3 regions of the Actinomadura keratinilytica genome follow, and region 1 is predicted to be linked to each of the others. Evidence: predicted binding sites of a transcription regulator. Region 1 holds the regulator's gene; each other region holds the start of a gene.
What was found. Region 1 encodes LexA, which represses DNA repair genes until DNA is damaged. Its sites were predicted from a motif close to TCGAACANNTGTTCGA; they were not measured.
Positions count from the first base shown of each region.

Region 2: a site for LexA is predicted at 3,406-3,421, ahead of uvrA (excinuclease ABC subunit UvrA). Genes of this name have one in related genera too.
Region 3: a site for LexA is predicted at 2,594-2,609, ahead of ruvC (crossover junction endodeoxyribonuclease RuvC). Genes of this name have one in related genera too.

Region 1 is NZ_BAABDO010000044.1:35,938-41,397, forward strand. It holds gene ABD879_RS16125 (LysM peptidoglycan-binding domain-containing protein) at 1,798-2,211, opposite strand; gene lexA (transcriptional repressor LexA) at 2,397-3,098, shown strand; gene ABD879_RS16135 (YciI family protein) at 3,408-3,749, opposite strand; gene leuS (leucine--tRNA ligase) at 3,746-5,460, opposite strand, start outside.
Region 2 is NZ_BAABDO010000070.1:6,379-11,838, forward strand. It holds gene ABD879_RS20815 (Rieske (2Fe-2S) protein) at 1-222, opposite strand, end outside; gene uvrA (excinuclease ABC subunit UvrA) at 372-3,209, opposite strand; gene ABD879_RS20825 (GNAT family N-acetyltransferase) at 3,531-3,830, opposite strand; gene ABD879_RS20830 (TetR/AcrR family transcriptional regulator) at 3,877-4,464, opposite strand; gene ABD879_RS20835 (MBL fold metallo-hydrolase) at 4,448-5,263, opposite strand; gene ABD879_RS20840 (Crp/Fnr family transcriptional regulator) at 5,339-5,460, opposite strand, start outside.
Region 3 is NZ_BAABDO010000005.1:48,355-53,814, forward strand. It holds gene yajC (preprotein translocase subunit YajC) at 1-100, opposite strand, end outside; gene ruvB (Holliday junction branch migration DNA helicase RuvB) at 277-1,398, opposite strand; gene ruvA (Holliday junction branch migration protein RuvA) at 1,424-2,026, opposite strand; gene ruvC (crossover junction endodeoxyribonuclease RuvC) at 2,023-2,583, opposite strand; gene ABD879_RS03020 (YebC/PmpR family DNA-binding transcriptional regulator) at 2,825-3,577, opposite strand; gene pdxT (pyridoxal 5'-phosphate synthase glutaminase subunit PdxT) at 3,601-4,242, opposite strand; gene ABD879_RS03030 (DUF6928 family protein) at 4,367-4,984, opposite strand; gene pdxS (pyridoxal 5'-phosphate synthase lyase subunit PdxS) at 5,115-5,460, opposite strand, start outside.

The DNA of each region.
Region 1 (5,460 bases):
CGCATCCCTTGGTGCGCATTCGCCAGCCAAGCCTCGCCTGAGCCAGCCGCCACCCTAAACACTTTTCGCCGGGCTCGCACTCGTCCGCCGCGAAAGTGCCCACCATCGTGGTCGGGAACCGCCCACACCGCGTCACCCGAAACGGACCGGGCCCCCGCCCGGGCAGGTCCCCCGCCAGGCTCGGATGCCCCCGTAAGGGCCCCACCCGGCGGCGGTCATGACCGGCACCGCCCGCGTCACTCCGCCCCAACTCTCGGCCGCCTCAGCCACCGACACGGCACTGCGGCTATGGGACCAGACCGAAACACCCCGGCAGACACCACCCGAACACCCCCTAGGTTGTGTCCGGTGGATCATGGTGGATCCGTAGCACTGCGGTGGTCCGTCCTCTCGAGACCGCTGCCATCAATGAATGGCTCCACCGACGTCGAGACACGCCTGTCCGGCGGATCTTGGCACCCGGGTCGTCCCCGCCTGTGCGGCTCCGTGACACCGCCGGTAGCGGGCCGGGACGACAGTCGCCCGCCCGTCTCCGACACAACCGGCCCCACCGACGCCGCAACGTCACCAACCGGCTCTAGTGTCGACGCGGCAGCGCCACTCGCCGCACCAAGCGCGCACCACCGGGGGCTCGGTAGCGGTCGGAGATCTTGTCGTAGCGGGTGGCCGCGGCCCGGTGGCGCTCGAAGTGGTCGACGCCGCACTCCATGGCATGGCGGGCCCTGCAGCCGGCCGGGTCGAAGGGGGTAGACGACCGCCGCTGCCGGGCCTGGGCTCCCGTGGGTCGGAATCGTGGCGGCGATGCCACGGCGACGCTCACCTCACTTCGAAACACGCCTTGATACCCGTACCGGTCCCCCAACCTCAGCCAAGCCAGCCCGCCACCCTGAAGGCGTCTCCCCAGGCCCCGCACCCCCGCTACCAGACCTCCTGCCCCGCCCCGGCAACCCTCATGGTCGAAACCACCCGCACCACGCCACCCCGGGCCCTTCGACCGCCCCGGTCACCAAAGCGGCGCTGCCGCTATGGAACAGGCCGAAACAACCCGGCAGATATCACCCGAACACCCGCAGGTACGCGCACCGCCACCCAAGCCTCGACCAAGCCAGCCCGCCGGCCCCGAAGGCGTCTCCCCGGGCCCTGCATCCCGCGCCCAGACCTCCCCCGTCACGGTCGGAATCGCCCGAACCACGCCATCCCAGCCCGTCGATTCCCCCAGCCACCAAAGCGGCAATGCGGCTATAGGCGAGACGGAGGCAACCGGCGGACATCACCCGGACACCCGCAGGTACGCGCATCGCCGCTCAAGGCTCGGCCGAGCCAGTCCGCCCCCTGAAGGCGTCTCCCCAGGCCCACATCTCAGCAACCAGGACTCTCGCGCCTTCACCCGGCGACCGCCATCGCCCGCATCCCGCCGTCCGGCCCTTCGACTGCCCCGGTCACCGAAGCAGCGCTGAAGCTGTCTTGCAGGTGCACTCGTCGGCGCATGTTCTGGTGCCTTGGCAAGCGGCCGGTCTTGGGCTCTGCGGTGCGTGACGGAGCCGAAACGCCCGGATGGGCGTTGTTCGCGTACCTGTTATGTGCCGGTGCTCTAGCCGCCGGGCGGGCTGGCGGATCCCCGCCGGACTCGGACTTTCCGCCGTCAGGGTGTCCCGCTCCCGGTCGGCGGCTCGGTCCCCGGGGCGCCGGGGGCCGAGCCTTCGGTCATCGCCGCGTCGGCAGGGCAGGTGCCGCCTCCGGCTCGGCGAGCGTGGGCTTGGAGGCCGCTGCGGAAGCGCGACGGCGTGAAGCCGGGGGTCAGTCGTGGGCGGGGAGGCGCAGGCGCTGGCCCGGGCGGACGATCGTGGTGGACAGGTTGTTGAGGTCCATGATGCGGCGGACCAGCAGCTGGGTGTCGTCGCGGGGGCGCTCGCGCCGGGCGATCGTCCACAGTGAGTCGCCGTGGCCGACGACGACCGTCTTGCCCGGGCGGACGCTCGGGTCGGAGGCGTCGGGGCCGCCGGCGCCGGCGCGGGCCGTCGCGGTCAGCCACAGCACGACCAGGAGCGGCACCGCCAGCAGGCCGATCATCACGATGCGGCCGCGTCTGGTCAGCCGCAACTCGTCCCACGCGCCCTCCGCCGGAGCCCCCAGGGGCGGCGCGGGGCGGACATGCGTGGTGAGGGCCGGAGCTTCGGCCGTTATGCAGTGTGGGTGGAGCGAACCCGCCATCTCGGTCCCCTTCGTGACCGACAGCCGATCTTCGAATGAATATTCGATCGAACGTCTGTACGATGTTGTACCGCAGCCCCCCGAGAAACGCGAGTACATTCTTCGAACAATTGTTTGATCATTGCAGCCGGACGCGATAACGTTCGGCGAGGAGTGACAGAGCGAGCGTCGGGAGGCGACGAACAATGACCAAGGTCCGGGAGCTGCCCGACGGCCCCATGGACGAGGCGGGTCTGACCCAGCGGCAGCGCATGGTGCTGGAGGTGATCCGCGACTCGGTGCAGCGCCGCGGCTACCCGCCGTCGATGCGCGAGATCGGCGAGGCCGTCGGCCTGACCAGCACCTCCAGCGTGTCGCACCAGCTGCGCGCGCTGCAGCGCAAGGGATACCTGCGCCGCGACCCCAACCGGCCGCGCGCCGTCGAGGTGCGGGTCCCGGGCGCCACGCCGGTGCGCACCGACACCGACACCCCCGACGCGCCCGGTGCCGGGCAGGACACCGCGCCGCGCCCCGCCCCCGCCTACGTGCCGCTGGTGGGACGGATCGCCGCCGGCGGTCCGATCCTGGCCGAGGAGGCCGTGGAGGACGTGTTCACCCTGCCCAAGCAGCTGGTCGGCGAGGGCACCCACTTCCTGCTGAAGGTCACCGGCGACTCGATGATCGACGCGGCGATCGCCGACGGCGACTGGGTGGTGGTGCGCCAGCAGCCGGTGGCCGAGCAGGGCGACATCGTCGCCGCGATGATCGACGGCGAGGCCACCGTCAAGACCTTCAAGCGCCGCGACGGCCACATCTGGCTGGTCCCCCAGAACCCGGCCTACGAGCCGATCCCCGGCGACGAGGCGTCGATCCTGGGCCGCGTCGTCGCCGTGCTGCGCAAGATGTGACGTCCCGGCCCGGCGCGGCCAGGTCACTCCCGCGCGCCCGTCACCGGCCCCCAGGGCGGTGGCGGGCGTTCGCGTGCGCCCCGCATTCGACGCGGGGGGCGTCACCTCGACAACCGCGTGCGGACGCACTCGTCTCCACCCATTCCAGTTCCAGCTCGTCCACGACCGCCGCTCGGCGCCCGCGCCCAGGCGCGCCCGCCAGGCCACGCCGAGATACGGCCGCGGCGGTGGATCTCCGCTCGCGGCCGTCAGGCTCGGATTCGGGCCCGCCGGTGCCTGGACCGCGGGCTGCGCGGCCGATGCGCCGCGTCAGCCGGGCGGTTCTCCCGGGGCGCGGACGCGGGACGGGCCGACGCCGACCAGTCCCGCCAGAGCCGGATGGATCCGGCCCACATCGACTGTAATGATGTCGTATTCGGCCACGCCCGCGCAGACGAACGGGTCATTCTCGGCGATCTTTTCGATCTCGGCGCGGTCGGTCCCGCGCGCGATGATCGCGCCGCCCTGCTCGGACGGCACCGTCTGCCCCGAGGCCAGGAACGTGCCCGCCCGGTGGTGGCGGTCCAGGTACGCCGCGTGGGCGGGCACGTGCGGAGCGGCCTCCTCCTCGGCTCCGCGGTAGCGCAGCCGCAGGATGTGCAGGGTGCTCACTTGGCCGGGACGATGTTCACGATCTTGGGCGGGCGGACGATGACGCGCTGGACCCGCGCGCCGGCCAGCGCCTCGTTGACCTTGGCGGAGGCCAGCGCCAGCCGCTCCAGCTCGTCCTCGGCGATGTCGGGCGGCACCTCCAGGCGGTCGCGGACCTTGCCCGCGACCTGCACCACGCAGGTCACCGACTCGCGCACCAGCAGGGACGGGTCGGCCTGCGGCCAGCCCGCGGTCGCCACCGACGGCTCGCGGCCCAGCCGCTCCCACGCCTCCTCGGCGGTGTAGGGGGCGAACAGCGACAGCAGCACCGCGATCGTCTCGGCGGCCTCCCGCACGGCCGGGTCGGCGGGGCCGGGGCCCTCGTCGATGGCGCGGCGGGTGGCGCTGACCAGCGTCATCAGCCGGGCGATCGCCACGTTGTAGCGGTGCTGCTCGATCAGCGTGGTGGCCTCGTCGATGGTGCGGTGGGTGACGCGCCGCAGGTCCACCGAGCCGCCCGCAGGGTCGGTACCGGGGGCGGAGGCCACCTCGGTGGCGATGCGGTGCACGCGCGCCAGGAACTTGACCATGCCGGGCTGGGACACGTCGGCCCAGTCGATGTCGTCCTCGGGCGGCCCGGAGAACAGCATCGCCAGGCGCACCACGTCGACGCCCCACTGCTCGATCTGCTCGCCCAGGTCGACCATGTTGCCCAGCGACTTGGACATCGCCTTGCCGTTGAGGATCACCTGGCCCTGGTTGACCAGCCGGGTGAACGGCTCGGTGAAGTCGACCATGCCCAGGTCGTACAGCACCTTGGTGAAGAACCGGCTGTACAGCAGGTGCAGGATGGCGTGCTCGACGCCGCCGGTGTACTGGTCGACCGGCATCCACTTGCGGACCTTCTCGACGTCGAACGGCCCGTCCTCGTAGTCCGGCGAGCAGTACCGGAAGTAGTACCAGGACGAGTCGACGAAGGTGTCCATGGTGTCGCTGTCGCGCTTGGCCGCGCCGCCGCACCTGGGGCAGTCCACGTTGACCCAGTTCTCGGCGGCGGCCAGCGGCGAGGTGCCCTTGGGCCGCAGGTCGGCGCCGCGCAGGTCGTCGGGCAGCCGCACCGGCAGCTGGTCGTCCGGCACCGGGACCTCGCCGCAGGACGGGCAGTGCACGATCGGGATCGGGCAGCCCCAGAACCGCTGCCGGGACACCAGCCAGTCGCGCAGCCGGAAGTTGACCGCGGCCTTGCCCAGGCCCTTCTCCTCCAGGATCTCGATGATCCGCTTGATCGCGTCGGCCTTGTTCAGCCCGTCGATGGGGCCGGAGTTGACGATGCGGCCGTCGCCCGCGGCGGCCACGCCGCTCTCGGCCGGGTCGGGCTGCCCGGTCTCCACCACCACGCGCACCGGCAGCCCGAACTTCAGCGCGAAGTCCAGGTCGCGCTGGTCGTGCGCGGGGACGGCCATGATCGCGCCGTGCCCGTACTCGGCCAGCACGTAGTCGGACGCCCAGATCGGGATGCGCTCGCCGTTGACCGGGTTGATCGCGTACCGGCCCAGGAAAACGCCGGTCTTCTCGCGCTCGGTGGACAGCCGCTCGATCTCGCTCTCGTGGGAGACCTGCTCGCGGTAGGCCTCGAACGCGGCGCGCTGCTCGGGGGCGCAGATCTCCTCGGCCAGGTCGGCGTCGGCGGCCACCACCATGAAGGTGGCCCCGTACAGGGTGTCGGGGCGGG
Region 2 (5,460 bases), on a different contig from region 1:
GAACACCTTGCCGCCGCCGACCGGGATCTCGCTCGCCTGGGCCAGTGCACCGCCGCCCGCCGTCCCGGAGGCGCCGCCGTCCGAGTCGCCGGACCCGCCGCACGCCGCGAGCACGCCCGCGGCCCCCGCCAGGCCGACGCCGAACAGGACCCCGCGGCGGGAGCTGCCTTCTTCGGCCGCCCGCTCGCCGTGTCCGGTCCGCGGTGCGGGCTCCTGTGCCATGCCGTGTCCTCTCATATGTCGATACAGTCCGTTGCCACTTGTCACCAGAGAGCACGTGCGCGCTCCCCCGATGGTTCACTCCGATCCTCGGGCACGGCCTGCGGGACGGCGGAACCGGGGTCGGCCGGGGCGCCGCGCTCGCGCCCCGGTCAGTCGAGGAGCTTGGCCAGGAACGTGCCGGTGTGGCTGGCCTCGACCTTCGCCACGTCCTCGGGCGTGCCCGCGGCGACGACGGTACCGCCGCGCGAGCCGCCCTCGGGGCCCATGTCGATGATCCAGTCGGCCGTCTTGATGACGTCCAGGTTGTGCTCGATGACGATCACCGTGTTGCCCTTGTCGACCAGGCCGTTCAGCACTCCGAGCAGCCGCCGGATGTCCTCGAAGTGCAGGCCGGTGGTGGGCTCGTCCAGCACGTAGATGGTGCGGCCGGTGGAGCGGCGCTGCAGCTCGGCGGCGAGCTTGACGCGCTGCGCCTCGCCGCCCGACAGGGTGGGCGCGGGCTGCCCGAGCCGCACGTAGCCCAGGCCCACGTCGTTCAAAGTCTTCAGGTGCCGGTGGATCGCCGAGACCGGCTCGAAGAACTCGGTGGCCTCCTCGATCGGCATGTCGAGGACCTCGGCGATCGTCTTGCCCTTGTAGTGGACCTCCAGGGTCTCCCGGTTGTAGCGGGCGCCGTGGCACACCTCGCAGGGCACGTAGACGTCCGGCAGGAAGTTCATCTCGATCTTGATGGTGCCGTCGCCGGAGCAGTTCTCGCAGCGGCCGCCCTTGACGTTGAAGGAGAACCGGCCGGGCTGGTAGCCGCGCACCTTGGCCTCGGTGGTCTGCGCGAACAGCTTGCGGATGTGGTCGAACACGCCGGTGTAGGTGGCCGGGTTGGAGCGCGGCGTGCGGCCGATCGGCGACTGGTCGACGTGCACCACCTTGTCGAGCTGCTCGACGCCGGTGACCCGGCGGTGCCGGCCGGGCACGGTCTTGGCGCCGTGCAGCTGCTTGGCCAGCGCGTTGTAGAGGATGTCGTTGACCAGCGTGGACTTGCCGGACCCGGACACCCCGGTGACGGCGGTGAACAGCCCGAGCGGGAACGCCACGTCCACATTGCGCAGGTTGTTCTGCCGGGCGCCCTTGACGACGATCTCGCGGCCCTTCTGCCGGGGCCGGCGCACCTTCGGCACGGGGATCTGGCGGCGGCCCGACAGGTAGGCGCCGGTCAGGGACTCCTCGCTGGCCAGCAGCTCGTCGACGGTGCCGGACACCACGATGCGGCCGCCGTGCTCGCCGGCCCGCGGGCCGATGTCGACCACCCAGTCGGCCGCCCGGATGGTGTCCTCGTCGTGCTCGACGACGATCAGCGTGTTGCCCATGTCGCGCAGCCGCAGCAGGGTCTCCAGCAGCCGGTGGTTGTCGCGCTGGTGCAGGCCGATGGACGGCTCGTCCAGCACGTACAGCACGCCCACCAGGCCGGACCCGATCTGGGTGGCCAGCCGGATGCGCTGCGCCTCGCCGCCGGCCAGGGTGGCCGAGGCGCGGTCCAGGCTGAGGTAGTCCAGGCCGACGTCCAGCAGGAAGCCCAGCCGCGCGTTGATCTCCTTCAGCACGCGCTCGGCGATGTGCTTCTCGCGCTCGCTCAGCTCCAGCGACAGCAGGAACTTGGCGCACTCGCCGATCGGCATGGCCGCGACCTCGGCGATCGACTTGCCGCCCATGGTGACCGCCAGCACGTACGGCTTGAGCCGCGCGCCCTCGCACGACGGGCACGGGATCTCGCGCATGTAGCCCTCGAAGCGCTCGCGGGTGGAGTCGCTCTCGGCCTCCGAGTGCCGCCGCTGGATGTAGGGGATGACGCCCTCGTAGGCGGTGTAGTAGGAGCGGGTGCGCCCGTAGCGGTTCTTGTAGCGGACGTGCACCTGCGTGGAGTGGCCGTTCAGGATCGCCTTGCGCGCCTTGGCCGGGAGCTTCTCCCACGGGGTGTTGAGGTCGAAGCCCATGGCGTCGCCCAGGGCCGACAGCAGCCGCAGGAAGTAGTCGCTGACGTGCCCGTTGGACCACGGCTGGATGGCGCCCTCGCCCAGGGTGAGGGACGGGTCGGGCACGACCAGCTCGGGATCGACCTCCATGCGGGTGCCCAGGCCGGTGCAGTCGGGGCAGGCGCCGTAGGGGGAGTTGAACGAGAACGAGCGGGGCTCCAGCTCGTCGAACGACAGGTCGTCGTACGGGCAGTACAGGTGCTCGGAGTACATCCGGGTGCGGCCCTCGTCGTCCTCGGGCAGGTCGACGAAGTCCAGCACGATCGTGCCGCCGGCCAGGGCGAGCGCGGTCTCCACCGAGTCGGCCAGCCGCTGGCGCGCCGACTGCTTGACCGTCAGCCGGTCGACGATCACGGCGATGTCGTGCTTCTCCTGCTTCTTGAGCTTGGGCGGGTCGTCCAGCCGGACCGCCTGCCCGTCCACCATCGCCCGGGAGTAGCCCTTGGACTGCAGCTCGCGGAACAGCTCGGCGTACTCGCCCTTGCGGCCGCGGATGACCGGGGCGAGCACCTGGAAGCGGGAGCCCTCCGGCAGCTCCAGCACCCGGTCGACGATCTGCTGGGGGGCCTGGCGGCTGATCGGGCGGCGGCACACCGGGCAGTGCGGGTGGCCGATGCGCGCGTACAGCAGCCGCAGGTAGTCGTAGACCTCGGTGATCGTGCCGACCGTGGAGCGCGGGTTCTTGCTGGTGGACTTCTGGTCGATGGACACCGCCGGGGACAGGCCCTCGATGAAGTCGACGTCGGGCTTGTCCATCTGGCCGAGGAACTGGCGCGCGTAGGCCGACAGCGACTCCACGTACCGGCGCTGCCCCTCGGCGAAGATCGTGTCGAACGCCAGGGACGACTTGCCCGATCCCGACAGCCCGGTGAACACGATCATGGCGTCCCGGGGCAGGTCCAGCGAGACGTCCTTCAGGTTGTGCTCGCGCGCTCCACGCACGATGAGTCGGTCATGCACGGCGTTCTTCCGGTTCCTTGTCTGGGCGCGTTGGGGAGACACGATGGCCTCGGGCAACCAGGGGGCACGGCCACGCGGCACGACACTCCCCCGGGGGCATAACGCGACGTCGAGCCGCCGCATTTCGTGCCGGTCCCGGCCCGCTTCCGATTGTGGTCGGCGCCCGCTCCCGCGGGGGCCGGGCGACACCATCGAACCGTACACGTGTTCGAAGATCTCTCGCTACCGGAACCCGCCCGCGCCGCGACGCCCGGCACCGGACCCGGTTCGGCGGGCTCGATTCGGCGGGCTCGATTCGGCGGGCCGGTTCGGGGGCTCGGTTCAGCCGACGCGCAGGGCGCGGGCGCGGCGCCGCGCCTCGCCGCCCTCGTAGGCGTCCCGCGGCATGACCCAGACCATGTCGCGGCCGGTCTCGGCGGGAAGGCCGCGGCCGTGGTCCTGGAGGCGGTCGAGCCGGTAGCCGAGTGCGCGCGCGACGGCCGCGCTCGCCGTGTTCCCCGCGTCACAGTGGATCTCGGTGCGGTCGATCCCGGGCAGGGCGAACGCCGCGTCGGTGAGCAGCGCGGCGGCCCTGCCGGCCAGGCCCCGCAGGGGCGGCCGCGCGGATGGTTCTGCTTGCATGGGCCCCATCGTGGCCGCCGCGGCGCCGCGCGGGGGCCGGTTGTTCTCAGGGGCGGGGGCGCAGGCCGTCGAAGACGACGGCCAGGGTGCGGCGCCGCAGGTCGTCGTCCCACGCCCCGTGCAGCGCCCCCTGGCAGGCGGCGGTGAGGATCGCCATGACCTCGTCGATCCCGACGTCCGGGCGCACGGCCCCGGCGCGCTGGGCGGCCGCCAGCAGTTCGCCGACCGCCTGTTGCAGGGCGCGGATCTGGTCGCCCGGTTCGACGCCCATCCCCTCGGCGGCCAGCAGGCCGAGCACGGTGCGCACCCGGGCCGCCCGTTCCACCAGGAACGCGAAGTAGTCGAAGAAGGCGGTGGCGGGGTCGGCGCGCGCCGCCAGGGCGGCGGCCTCGCCGACCAGCCGGGCCCGCAGCTCCTTCATGATCGCCGCGAGCAGGTCGCGCTTGGTCGGGAAGTGCCGGAACACCGTGCCGATCGCCACCCCGGCGCGGGACGCCACCTCCTCGGTGGAGGCGCCTTCGCCCTTCTCGGCGAACACCTCCTCGGCGGCGGCCAGGATGCGCGCCCGGTTGCGTCGCGCGTCGGCGCGCATCCTGTGCCCCGCCTCGGCGGCGTCGTCAGGCCGGCCGGCCATCGTCCAGGGCGAAGTCCAGGTAGCGGTCGTAGGAGCGCTGGACGGCCGCCTTGCCGTCGGCGTAGACGATGCGCCGCCACCAGGCGCCGTACACCCGCCGGAAGTTGTAGGGCTCCAGCAGGCGCAGCGCCCGGCGGATCGTCCGGGGCCGCTCGGGGATGAAGTTGGGGTAGGACCACATGAAGCTGACCCAGCGGCGGTCCTGCACGACCTGCAGGATGTCGCCGGAGAGCAGGGCGCCCTCCCCGTCCTCGCCGTCGCGCCAGTGCAGCACCTGGCCGCCGGCGAAGTGCACGCCCGCGTTGATGAGGGTGAGCCCGTCGCCGATCTCCAGGGTGTCGCCCGACCAGAAGCGCACCGCGTCGTCGGGGCGCGCGACCCACTGGCGGTCGGCCTCGTGGATGTAGACGGGGGCGTCGAAGGCGTGCGCCCACTCGATCATCGAGCCGTAGTAGTGCGGGTGGCTGATCGCGATCGCCGAGACGCCGCCCAGCTCGCGCACCTGGCGGACCAGGTCGTCGTCGATGAGGGTGATCATGTCCCACAGCACGTTGCCGGACGGCGTCCGCACCAGCAGGGCGCGCTGCCCGATGGAGGTGGGCGGCTCGGCGCCCACCCCGATGATGCCCTCGCCCTCCTCCTCGATCCGGCCGCGGTGTCCGGCGGCGCGCAGCTCCTCCAGGGTCGTCCAGCGCTGACCGTCCCACCCGACGTACTGCCGCTCGTCCAGGCAGATCGGGCAGTCCTCACGCGGCTCCCCGTACTGGACGCCGCACGTCGCACAGATCGGGTACTTCATGATCGTCATTGTTCCCCATCGGAGCGACCCCATCCGGCCGGCGCCGACCTGGGCCGTCTCCTCCGGGGGGGCGGGTCAGCCGCCGCCGGGGCCGAGGTCGGGGTCGCCGGACAGGCGGCGCAGCGCGTCCAGCGACCGCACGGTGATCATGTTGCGGGCCATGCCGAGGCCGCCGCGCACCCGTTCGCCCGCCAGGA
Region 3 (5,460 bases), on a different contig from region 1:
TCTGCGGCCTGATCAGCAGGAAGTAGAAGACCACGGGGATGGCGAGCAGCAGCAGCAGGTTCAGGGGCCCGCTGCTGCTCTGCTCTGCTGCAAAGTTCATGTCGCTGCCCTTCGCTCGGGCATCCTTCCGATGTGCTGTGCCAGCCGGTCGCCGGAAATCGGCCTCGTCACAGGTTCGGCGGCTGGAGAGGTGACCAAGTCCCGGAGTCTAGAGAGTACGTCAGACCCCGGCAACGACGTGACGAGCGACGCAGCCCGGAAGTTCCCAAGCCGTTATCAGCTGATCACCGAGTCCTGGTCATCGCCCTGCTCAGCGCCCTTCCCAGCGCCCTTCCCAGCGCCCTCCTCAACGGCGTCGCCGAGGTCGAACAGGGTGCCCGCCATCGGCGCGGTGGGCGGGGGCGTCAGGCCCAGGTGGGCCCAGGCCGCGGGGGTGGCGATGCGGCCGCGCGGGGTGCGGGCCAGCAGTCCCTGCCGCACCAGGAACGGCTCGGCCACCACCTCCACCGTCTCGGGCTCCTCCCCCACCGACACCGCCAGCGTCGACAGGCCCACCGGCCCCCCGCCGAACTTGCGCAGCAGCGAGGTCAGCACGGCCCGGTCGAGGCGGTCCAGGCCGCGTTCGTCGACCTCGTAGAGGGTCAGCGCGTCGCGGGCCAGCTCGCGGGTGATCACGCCGTCGGCGCGCACCTCGGCGTAGTCGCGGACGCGGCGCAGCAGCCGGTTGGCGATGCGGGGGGTGCCGCGGGAGCGGTCGGCCACCTCGGCGGCCCCGCCGTCGGTGATCCGCACGTCCAGCAGCCGGGCCGACCGCTTGACGATGACCTCCAGCTCGGCGGGCTCGTAGAAGTCCATGTGCGCGACGAACCCGAACCGGTCGCGCAGGGGGCCGGGCAGCATGCCCGCCCGGGTGGTGGCGCCGACCAGGGTGAACGGGGCGATGTCGAGGGGGATGGCGGTGGCGCCGGGGCCCTTGCCGACGACCACGTCGACCCGGAAGTCCTCCATCGCCATGTAGAGCATCTCCTCGGCGGGCCGCGCCATGCGGTGGATCTCGTCGAGGAACAGCACCTCGCCCTCGGACAGGGTGGACAGCACCGCGGCCAGGTCGCCGGCGCGTTCGATGGCCGGGCCGGAGGTGATCCGCAGCGGCTTGCCCAGCTCCGCCGCGATGATCATGGCGAGGGTGGTCTTGCCGAGGCCCGGGCCGCCCGACAGCAGCACGTGGTCGGGGGTGCGGCCGCGCCGCAGCGCGCTGTGCAGCACCAGCGACAGCTGCTCGCGGACGCGCTGCTGCCCGATGAAGTCGTCCAGCCGCTTGGGCCGCAGCGCCGCCTCGATGACCTGCTCGTCGGGCCCTCCGGCGTCGGCCGAGACGAGCCGTTCCTCCGCGCTCATCGCGCGCCCCTCCCCGCCGTGTCGATCACTTGCTCAGCTTCTTGAGGGCGGCCCGCAGCAGCGCGGAGACCGGCGGCGGGTCGCCGCCGTCCAGATCGGCGGCGACGGCCGCGACGGCGGCCTCGGCGTCCTTGGCGGACCAGCCCAGGTTGACCAGGCCGGTGCGGACCTGCTCGCGCCAGGGTTCGGGGCGGGCCGGGGCGGGCGCGCCGGCGCCGTCGCCGGACGGGGCGCCGAGGCGGTCGCGCAGCTCCAGCACGATGCGCTGGGCGCCCTTCTTGCCGATGCCGGGGACCTTGGTCAGCGCGGCCACGTCCTCGGCGGCGACGGCGCGGCGCAGGGCGTCCGGCGAGTGCACGGCCAGCATCGCCAGCGCCAGGCGGGGCCCGACGCCGCTGGCGGTCTGCAGCACCTCGAACACGGCGCGCTCGTCCTCGTCGGCGAACCCGAACAGGGTCAGCGAGTCCTCGCGGACCACCAGCGAGGTCGGCACCCGCGCCTGCTCGCCGACCTTCAGCCCGGCGAGGGTGGCGGGCGTGCACTGCACCGCCAGGCCCACGCCGTGCACGTCGATCACGGCCGTGTCGGGTCCGGCGGCCGCGACCCGGCCGCTGACGAACGCGATCACTGCGTCGATCCTCCTCTGCTCCTGCCGTGGACGGGGGCCGCGCCGGGCCGGGCGCCGGGCCGGGCGGCGGCCAGCCGGGCCTGCGCGCCGCCGCGCCACACGTGGCAGATCGCCAGTGCCAGCGCGTCGGCGGCGTCGGCGGGCCTGGGCGCGGCGTCCAGCCGCAGCAGCCGCGTCACCATCGCGGTCACCTGGGCCTTGTCGGCGCGGCCGCTGCCGGTGACGGCGGCCTTGGCCTCGCTGGGCGTGTGCAGGGCGACCGGCAGCCCGCGCCGGGCGGCCGCCAGCATGGCCACCCCCGCCGCCTGCGCGGTGCCCATGACGGTGCGCACGTTGTGCTGGGAGAAGACGCGTTCGACGGCCACGGCGTCGGGCCGCACCTCGTCCAGCAGCGCCTCGAGGCCCGCCTCGATGCCCAGCAGCCGGACCGGGACGTCGTCGTCGGGGCTGGTGCGGATGACGTCCACCGCCACCAGCGTCAGCGGCGTGCCCGGCGCGCCGTCCACGACGCCGACTCCGCATCTGGTGAGACCGGGGTCGACTCCCAGCACCCGCACGGCCGCTCCTTCGATCATCCGTTCGGTGTTGGCCACCGTACCGAACGCCCCGGACATCGTCGCGCACCGGCGGCGGCCGTGTCCCCGCGGTGTCCCCGCGGCCGTGTCCCCGCGCCCGCGTCCTGTGCGCCCAGTGCGTGCGGGGGCCCGGCGGCCGGTCCGGCGAACGCGAGCAGCGGCCCCTCCGCCGCGCGGAGGGGCCGCTGCGCCCGTCGGTGGAAAAGGCCCCAGGGGCGAGGGCTCAGGCCTCGACCTTGGCCATGACGTCGTCGGAGACGTCGAAGTTGGCGAAGACCTCCTGCACGTCGTCGGAGTCCTCCAGGGCCTCCAGCAGGCGGAAGACCTTCCTGGCGTTCTCCTCGTCCAGCGGGACGGTGACGCTGGGCAGCCAGTTGGTGTCGGCCGACTCGTAGTCGATGCCGGCGTCCTGCAGCGCGCTGCGCACCGCGATCAGGTCGCCCGCCTCGCAGACCACCTCGAAGTTCTCGCCGAGGTCGTTGACCTCCTCGGCGCCGGCGTCCAGCACCGCCAGCATCAGGTCGTCCTCGGTGGTGCCCGACTTGGGGACGATGATGACGCCCTTGCGGTTGAACAGGTACGACACCGAGCCCGGGTCGGCCATCGAGCCGCCGTTGCGGGTGACCGCGGTGCGCACCTCGGAGGCGGCGCGGTTGCGGTTGTCGGTCAGGCACTCGATCAGCAGGGCGACGCCGCCGGGGGCGTACCCCTCGTACATGATCGTCTGCCAGTCGGCGCCCCCGGCCTCCTCGCCGGCGCCGCGGCGCCGGGCCCGCTCGATGTTGTCGTTGGGGACCGAGTTCTTCTTGGCCTTGTAGATGGCGTCGTACAGGGTGGGGTTGGCGTCGGGGTCCCCGCCGCCGGTCCGCGCCGCGACCTCGATGTTCTTGATCAGCTTGGCGAAGAGCTTGCCCCGCTTGGCGTCGAGGGCGGCCTTCTTGTGCTTGGTCGTCGCCCATTTGGAATGGCCGGACATCCGTCAATCCTCCTGCTCAGTGCTCATTCCGACCCCCTCATGGGGGACCCACCCCCGGCCGCCGCCCGGCGCACCAGGTCGGCGAAGTAGCGGTGCACGCGAAAGTCGCCCGTCAGTTCAGGGTGGAAGGCGGTCGCCATCAGGCGGCCCTGACGGACGGCGACGATCCTACCGGCGTTCGGGCCGCTCTCGGCGCGGCCGAGGACCTCCACGCCGTCGCCGACCGACTCCACCCAGGGAGCGCGGATGAACACCGCGTGGTAGGGCGTGTCGCCCATGCCCGCCAGCCGCACCGGGCTCTCGAAGGAGTCGACCTGGCGGCCGAAGGCGTTGCGCCGCACGGTCATGTCGATGCCGCCGATCGTCTCCTGCCCGGCCACGCCGCCGCGGATGCGGTCCGCGAGCATGATCATGCCGGCGCAGGAGCCGTAGGCGGGCATGCCCGCCTCGATCCGCTTGCGCAGCGGCTCCAGCAGCTCGAAGGCGCGGGCCAGGCGCCACATGGTGGTGGACTCCCCGCCGGGGATGACCAGGGCGTCGCAGCGTTCCAGCTCCCCGGGGCGGCGGACGGCGAGCGTCCGCGCGCCCGCGGCCTGCAGGGCGCGGGCGTGCTCGCGCACGTCGCCCTGCAGGGCGAGCACGCCGATCGTCGGCTCAGACGGCACGGTCGGCACAGCAGTCACCGATGAACCTTCCGGGAGGTACGCATGGACACACGGGGGCGTCGGGGCAGAACCCTAGCCGTTCCTTACAACGCCCCCGGAACCGTCGCTCTTCCGGGGGCGGGGGTCAGCACAGTTTGAAGCGGCGCAGGGGCAGTTCGAGGGGCAGGAAGCCGTCGGTGCCGCGGTCGGCGATGCCGCGTCCGAACATGTGGGCGCGGGCCAGCGCCAGGCCGAAGTCCTCGGGGTCGAACGGCAGCGGCACGTCCCCGGCGCCCCGGTCGATGGCCGTCCAGAACGGGCGTTCGACGGGCAGCCGCTCGCCCTGGTCGACCACGACGCCGTCCTCCTTGGTGACGAACACGTCGCGGCGCAGCGCTCCCCCCTCGTACCAGCGGAACCAGCAGCCGGAGATGACGCTGTGCAGCACGAGCACGCCGCAGCGCGCGCCGGGCAGGGCCGCGGCGACCGAGTCGGCGACGCGGCGGGCGTCGTCGTCGAGGCAGAACAGGCGCCGGTCGCACAGCAGCAGGGCCCGCTGGTCGTAGGCGCCGACGAACAGTTCGTCCTCATACGGCCACAGCGCGAAGTCGAGCACCGTGTCGCCGGTCTCGACCAGGGTCGCGGCCGGGTAGAGCCCGTGCGCCAGCCGGGCCGCCGCGTCGGGATCGGGCCGCAGCCCCGGGCCGAACACCTCGGCGGGCTCCCCCGCGCTGGCGCAGGCGAGCGCGACCGACCAAGCCATCGTCGTCCCCTCCCACGGCCGGAGCCGCCCAGGGGCGTCGCAGCCCCCGACCGGCCGCGCGGCCAGCGTAAACCTTCCGGTGGCGCCGTGTGGAGGGGGGAGGTGCTGCGCCGTCACTCCCCCGCGGCGGTCACCAGCCGCGGCCGGCGTACTTCTGGTCCTCGCCGAGCGAGGCGACGTTGATGCCGACCATGGCCTCGCCGAGGCCGCGGGAGGCCTTGGCGACCACGTCGGGGTCGTCGTAGAAGGTGGTGGCCTTGACGATCGCCTCGGCGCGCTTGACCGGGTCGCCGGACTTGAAGATGCCCGAGCCGACGAACACGCCCTCGGCGCCCAGCTGCATCATCATGGCGGCGTCGGCGGGGGTGGCGATGCCGCCGGCGGTGAACAGCACGACCGGCAGCTTGCCCGCCTGCGCGACCTCCTTGACCAGCTCGTAGGGGGCCTGCAGCTCCTTGGCGGCCACGAACAGCTCG